2 regions of the Comamonas sp. MYb69 genome follow, and region 1 is predicted to be linked to the other one. Evidence: riboswitches for the same ligand, from Rfam matches in the RefSeq annotation. Region 1 holds a riboswitch; the other holds the start of a gene.
What was found. A riboswitch is a leader RNA that binds a small molecule or an ion and turns the genes downstream of it on or off. The one in region 1 is predicted to bind S-adenosylhomocysteine.

Region 2: linked by a shared signal. The riboswitch ahead of metH (methionine synthase) and the one ahead of ahcY (adenosylhomocysteinase) in region 1 are both predicted to bind S-adenosylhomocysteine.

Annotation. Positions count from the first base shown of each region.
Region 1 covers NZ_JBBGZG010000003.1:4,820-8,509, reverse strand. Annotated here, with positions in the region: gene WH303_RS04375 (TlyA family RNA methyltransferase) at 1-255, opposite strand, end outside; gene ahcY (adenosylhomocysteinase) at 390-1,820, opposite strand; S-adenosyl-L-homocysteine riboswitch at 1,894-1,992, opposite strand; gene WH303_RS04365 (response regulator) at 2,011-2,715, opposite strand; gene cobG (precorrin-3B synthase) at 2,828-3,690, shown strand, end outside.
Region 2 covers NZ_JBBGZG010000002.1:105,291-108,980, reverse strand. Annotated here, with positions in the region: gene WH303_RS02685 (PACE efflux transporter) at 1-255, shown strand, start outside; gene gltS (sodium/glutamate symporter) at 321-1,559, opposite strand; S-adenosyl-L-homocysteine riboswitch at 1,785-1,896, shown strand; gene metH (methionine synthase) at 1,932-3,690, shown strand, end outside.

The DNA.
Region 1 (3,690 bases):
CAGGTCCCGGACCACCAGGCCCGTCGCGGCCAACGCGCCTTCGAGCTTCAAGCCGCCGCGCGAGATGTACTTGGCTTCCGAGTCATCGAGCAGCTCCACATCGGCGCCTGCTGGAATCTCGTCCCCGTTCTTGGCCACCTTGATCCAGGGGGCCAGCGAGGTGGTGCGCCATTGCACACCCGCAGCAATCAGGCGCTGCGCCTGCGAGCGGGTCGACGCCAGGCCCGTTTCCACCAAAAACACATCTGCGCGCATGCGCGTTCCTTCAATCAAAACGACCGGCTGGCCCGCCCAAGCGGAGCAGCCCGTCTTCACAACAAATGCCCAACAGGGCTGCAGCGCCTAGCGGCACACAAGGGTGTCACCAGGCGCTGGGATTACCGCTCCATTTAATAACGGTAGGTTTCAGGCTTGTACGGGCCTTCCTTCTTCACGCCGATGTAGTCCGCTTGCACCTGGGTCAGCTCGGTCAGCTGGGCGCCCACCTTCTTCAGGTGCAGGCGTGCAACCTTCTCGTCCAGCACCTTGGGCAGCACATAGACCTTGCCCACTTCGTAGGCGTCGGGGCGGGTGAACAGCTCGATCTGCGCCAGCGTCTGGTTGGCAAAGGAGTTGGACATCACAAAGCTGGGGTGGCCGGTGGCGCAACCCAGGTTCACCAGTCGGCCCTTGGCCAGCAGGATGATCTTCTTCCCATCGGGGAAGGTGATGTGGTCGACCTGCGGCTTGATCTCCTCCCACTCGTACTTCTCGATCGATGCGACATCGATTTCGTTGTCGAAGTGACCGATGTTGCAGACGATGGCCTCGTCCTTCATCGCGACCATGTGCTCGTGGCGGATGATGTCCTTGTTGCCGGTGGTGGTCACGAAGATGTCGCACTTGTCAGCGGCGTACTCCATGGTCACAACCTTGTAGCCTTCCATCGCCGCTTGCAGGGCGTTGATCGGGTCGATTTCGGTCACCCAGACTTGCGCGCGCAGCGCAGTCAGCGCCTGGGCGCAGCCCTTGCCCACGTCACCGTAGCCAGCCACCACAGCCACCTTGCCGGCGATCATCACATCGGTGGCGCGCTTGATGCCGTCCACCAGCGATTCGCGGCAGCCGTAGAGGTTGTCGAACTTGGACTTGGTCACCGAGTCGTTGACGTTGATCGCGCGGAACAGCAGCGAGCCGTTGGCCGACATTTCGTTCAGGCGGTGCACGCCGGTGGTGGTCTCTTCGGTCACGCCCATGATCTGGGCCGACTTGCGGCTGTACCAGGTGGCATCCACCGCCAGCTTGGCCTTGATCGCGGCAAACACGATCTTCTCTTCTTCGCTGCCAGGGTTGGCCAGCACGGAGATGTCCTTCTCGGCCTTCTTGCCCAGGTGCATCAGCATGGTGGCATCGCCGCCGTCGTCCAGGATCATGTTCGGGCCTTCGCCTTCGGTGTCCTTGGCGCCGAATTCAAAGATCGCATGGGTGTAGTCCCAGTAGTCCTTGAGCGACTCGCCCTTGATCGCGTACACGGGCACGCCGGTCTCGGCGATGGCGGCTGCTGCGTGGTCCTGGGTCGAGAAGATGTTGCACGATGCCCAGCGCACTTGGGCGCCCAGCGCAGTCAGCGTCTCGATCAGCACGGCGGTCTGGATGGTCATGTGCAGCGAGCCGGTGATGCGCGCGCCCTTCAAGGGCTGGGCAGCGGCGAACTCTTCACGCACGGCCATCAGGCCAGGCATTTCGGTTTCGGCGATCTTGATTTCCTTGCGGCCCCAAGCGGCCAGGGAAATATCGGTAATCGCGGAGTCAGCGGGATTGAAGCGAACAGCAGCGTTCATGGTTTTCTCCAAAAATTGAATGAAAAACCACGTTCCGCGGAAGAAGGGAAGGACCATCTCACCGCACAGAAAGCGTGGGTGAGCGTCGTTGCGAGATGAAATCCGAGCCTCACGCCCCATGGTGGTCTGGCGCCTGGCCAGACTGGGAAACGCTGCAACGCTCCTCGGATGGAGTGCGATTATAAGGGCATCAGCCCTGTAACCCCACCAGGCGGTAGCCCACTTGAAGCTCGGTAAGCAGATGGCGGGGCTGGGCCGGCTCGGCCTCGATCTTCTGGCGCAGGTTGGCCATGTGCACGCGCAGGTAGTGCGGCCGGTCCAGGTACTCCGGCCCCCAGACCTGCAGCAACAGCTGGCGATGCGTCAGCACCCGGCCCTGGCCGGCGATCAGCGCTGCCAGCAGCCGGAACTCGATCGGCGTCAGGTGCACGGCAGCGCCCGCCTGGCGCACCTCGTGCGTGGCCAGGTCCACCTCCACATCGCCAAAGTGCACCGTGCTGCCGGGCTGCTCGCCGCCACTGCGCTGGCTGCGGCGCAGCATCACGCGCAGGCGCGCCAGCAGCTCGGGCACGCCAAAGGGTTTGCTCAGGTAGTCGTCCGCGCCCGCATCGAGCGCCGCCACTTTCTCGTCCTCCTGGTCGCGGGCCGAGAGCACCAGCACCGGCAGGCCGCTCCAGCCGCGCAGCTCGGTGATCAGCGTCTTGCCATCGGCATCGGGCAGTCCCAGGTCCAGCACCAGCGCATCGGGCTGGCGGCTGGCCGCCTCGATCAGGCCGCGCCTTGCGCTGTCGGCCTCAAAGACCTGCCAGCCTTCGTCCTCCATGGCCAGACGCACAAAGCGGCGGATATGCGGATCATCGTCCACCAAGAGGATGCGGGGGGCAGCAAGCGTCATGCGCCCGATTGTGACAAAAAACCGGGGTGGTTTGCGCCTGCTGCCCGGCGGCAACCGGGCACTTCGCTACACTTCAGCACCCCGGCATTGCGACTGCGCTGCCGCCTGCTCCATGTTTGCCACCCCACCCTCTCCCCTTCCACAGACCCAAGGCTGGTGCCCTGGCGCCTGGCAGCCCATGGCTTCTGGCGATGGGCTGGTGGTGCGGGTGCGCCCACCGCTGGGCAGGTTGTCGGCCGCGCAGGCGCTGCGCTTGGCCGAGCTGGCCAGCGAGCATGGCGCCGGCCTGCTGGAGCTGACCAGCCGCGCCAATATCCAGCTGCGCGGTGTCGCCCCCAATCAGCACGGCGCCCTGCTCGATGCGTTGGCCGCCCAAGGCCTGCTGGACCCTAATGCGCGCCAGGAGCAGCTGCGCAACCTGGTCATCGACCCGCTGTGCCAGCCCGCTGACGGCGTGCTCGCGCTGGCCGAGGCCTTGCAGCAGGCACTGCTGGCCGATACCGCGCTGGAGGGCCTGCCCGCCAAGTTTGGCGTCTCACTGGCCAGCGGCCGCCATGGCGGCTTGGCCGAGGTCGCGGCCGATGTGCAGTTGGTTCGCGATGGTGCCCAAGGCTGGCTGCTGCAGGTACCTGGCCAAGCGATCGCCTGGCAGGCAGACAGCCCCACGACTGCCGTGCAAGCCGCCCTGGCGCTGGCCCGCTGGTGCGCAGCGCAGGCACGCGCGCGGCGTGCGGCCGGCGAACACCCCGGCCGCCTACCCCAGCTGCTGCGCCAGGCGCAAGCCAAGCCAGGCGCGCAGCCACCACTGGCGCTGCCCGCTGGCCTGCATGAAGCGCCCCCATACCTCCCCGCTGCGAGCCAGCCAAAACCGGGCTGGCAGTGCGGTCTTGGCCTGTTGGTGGCCGCGCCGCTGGGCCGGGTCGCTGCCAGTGCGCTAGCGCGCCTGGCACGCAGCGGCATCACAGGCCTGCGGCT
Region 2 (3,690 bases), on a different contig from region 1:
AACCATTTGTTCGAGCGCTGGGAGGCCACCCAGCCCACCCGTGGGCGTGGCCTGGGCCGTCGCATTGCACATGCGCTGGGCATGGAAGGCGGTCTCGTCTTCATGCTCGTGCCGCTGTTTGCCTGGTGGTTCGAGGTCAGCCTCTGGGATGCGCTGGTGATGGACATCGGCCTGCTGCTGTTCTTCCTGGTCTACACCTTTGTGTTCAACTGGTCGTTCGACCGCCTGTTTGGCCTGCCGCAATCGGCACAGTAAGGGTCTGAAAAAGCAACGGGGCGCCGTGTTACCACTGGCGCCCCGTTGCTGTTAATGGCTGTGCTTTAGCGCAGCCAGGCAATCATCAGCTGCAGCACAAAGGCATTGATGATGTCGATAAAGAACGCGCCCACCAGTGGCACGATCAGGAAGGCCTTGTGCGAGGGCCCGTACTGGCTGGTGATGGCCTGCATGTTGGCCACAGCCGTGGGCGTGGCGCCCATGCCAAAGCCGCAGTGGCCGGCGGCCAGCACGGCGGCATCGTAGTTGCGGCCCATCGTGCGGAAGGTGATGAAAACGGCAAACAGCGCCAGCGCCACGGTCTGCACGGCCAGGATGAGCATCAGCGGCCCGGCCAGATCGGCCAGCTCCCAGAGCTTGAGTGACAGCAGCGCAATGGCCAGGTAGATCGACAGGCCGGCGTTGCCAAACACGTCGATGGCGCGGTCAAACACCTTGAAGCCAAAGCCGTAGTCCAGCACATTGCGGATCACCACGCCGCCGCCCAGCGCCCAGACAAAGGTGGGCAGCTGCAGCATCGTGCCCTGGGTGGCGCTGGTCATGAACTCGGCAAAGGCCAGGCAGCCGGCAAACAGCGCCAGGGTCTCGATGGCGGCCTCGGCAGTGATCAGGCGCGGGGCGGTATTGGGCGTCTCGAAATTGGCGACCTGGCTGCTGTCGTTGTTTTCGGTGTGTTCGCTTACTTCTTTCTCAGTTATTGTGCGTGGCTGGGCCAGCTGGTGGCGGGTAATCAGGCGCTTGGCCAGGGGGCCGCCCAAGAGGCCGCCGATGACCAGGCCAAAGGTGGCGCAGGCAATGCCCAGCGCGGTGGCGCCGCTCAGGCCGTATTGGTTCTCCAGCACCGAGCCCCAGGCGCCAGCGGTACCGTGGCCGCCCAGCAAGGTGATCGAGCCCGCGACCAGGCCAATGAGCGGGTCCAGCCCCAGCAGGGTGGCCAGGCCCACGCCGACACCGTTTTGCACAAAGATAAACGCGATGATCACGCCCAGAAACACCACCAGGCCCATGCCGCCCTCACGCAGCTTGGCAAAGTTGGCGCTCAGCCCGATCGACGAGAAGAACACCAGCATGAAGCTGGTCTGCATCGCGTTGGCAAAGGCGAGGGTCAGGCCGGTGGCCTGGTGCAGCGCAAAGATGATGGCTGCCACCACCAGGCCGCCGGAGACGGGCTCGGGGATATTGAAGTCGCGCAGAAAGCGGATATGCCGCGTCAGCCACTTGCCCAGCAAGAGCACGAGGACGGCAAAGATCAGGGTGTAGTAAGCACTGAAACTCAGATGCAAGGGAATTCTCCTCAAAGAGCAGGCCTGGACCTGTTTGAAAACAGAAAGCCGGTGTTGACTATGGGTTGGTGTTTTTTGCCGGCAAAGCGCTGCAATATGGGTGAATGCCGAAGCATCGTCTGATTGAATAGGGCTATAACCAACAACGGTGAGTGGTGTTTGCGGCTATGGACAAGTCCCCCTGCCTGTGCTCCAGCGGCCGGCCTGGCTTAAAATGCAGGGCCTTGTCCCAAGGAGCGCTGCAGCAGGCCGGTGGTACCCCATCGCAGGCCTGTCAGGCTTGGGGCAGGTCGACGGGCATGCACGGCATGGCCCGCATCAACGGCGCTCACCTGTTCTGTCTCTGTTTTCTGGTTTTCACAGGTGAGCCCCATGTCCGCGTCTGCTGCCCCCGTTTCTGTTCCTCCCATGCGCCTGTCGGGCCTGGAGCCCGTGTTTGTTGGCGAGGACAGCCTGTTTGTCAACGTGGGCGAACGCACCAATGTGACGGGCTCCAAGGCCTTTGCGCGCCTGATCCTGAATGAGCAGTACGAAGAGGCGCTGGCCGTTGCGCGCCAGCAGGTGGAAAACGGCGCCCAGGTGATCGATGTCAACATGGACGAGGCCATGCTCGACAGCAAGGCCGCGATGGTGCGTTTTCTGAACCTGATCGCCTCCGAGCCCGATATCGCCCGCGTGCCCATCATGGTCGACAGCTCCAAATGGGAGGTGATCGAGGCGGGCCTGCGCTGCATCCAGGGCAAGGGCATCGTCAACTCCATCTCGATGAAGGAGGGCGTGGACGAATTCAAGAAACACGCGCGCCTGGTCAAGCGCTATGGCGCCGCTGCCGTGGTCATGGCCTTTGACGAAAAAGGCCAGGCCGATACCTACGAGCGCAAGATCGAGATCTGCGAGCGCGCCTACCGCATCCTGGTCGACGAGGTCGGTTTCCCGCCCGAGGACATCATCTTCGACCCCAACATCTTTGCCGTGGCCACCGGCATCGAAGAGCACAACAACTACGGCGTGGACTTCATCGAGGCCACGCGCTGGATCAAGCAGAACCTGCCCGGCGCCAAGGTGAGCGGCGGCGTGTCCAACGTGTCGTTCTCGTTCCGCGGCAACGACCCGGTGCGTGAAGCGATCCACACCGTGTTCCTGTACCACGCGATCCAGGCGGGCATGGACATGGGCATCGTCAACGCCGGCATGGTCGGCGTCTATGACGACCTCGAGCCGGTGCTGCGCGAGCGCGTCGAAGACGTGGTGCTCAACCGCCGCCCCGACGCCGGCGAGCGCCTGGTCGAAGTGGCCGACAGCGCCAAGAGCGGTGCCAAGGACGACAGCAAGAAGCTGGAATGGCGCGGCACGCCCGACAGCCCCAAGACGGTGAATGAGCGCCTGTCGCATGCGCTGGTGCATGGCATCACCGACTTCATCACCGAAGACACCGAAGAGGCCTACCAGGCCATCGTGGTGCAAGGCGGCGGGCGCCCGCTGCATGTGATCGAAGGCCCGCTGATGGACGGCATGAACATCGTCGGCGACCTGTTTGGCGCCGGCAAGATGTTCCTGCCCCAGGTGGTCAAGTCGGCCCGCGTGATGAAGCAGGCCGTGGCCCACCTGGTGCCCTATATCGAAGAGGAAAAGCGCCAGCAGGAAGCGGCGGGCATCGATGTATCGAGCAAGGGCAAGATCGTCATCGCCACCGTCAAGGGCGATGTGCATGACATCGGCAAGAACATCGTCACCGTGGTGCTGCAGTGCAATAACTTCGAGGTCATCAACATGGGCGTGATGGTGCCCTGCCACGAGATCCTGGCGCGGGCCAAGGCCGAGGGCGCGGACATCATTGGCCTGTCGGGCCTGATCACGCCCAGCCTCGAAGAGATGCAGTATGTGGCCGGCGAGATGCACAAGGACGACTATTTCCGCATCAAGAAGATCCCGCTGCTGATTGGCGGCGCCACCTGCTCGCGCGTGCACACCGCCGTGAAGATCGCCCCCAAGTACGAAGGCCCCGTGCTTTACGTGCCCGATGCCTCGCGCAGCGTGAGCGTGGCCCAGAGCCTGCTGGGCGAGAACAAGGACCGCTACCTGCAGGAGGTGGAGGCCGACTACGACAAGGTGCGCACCCAGCACGCCAACA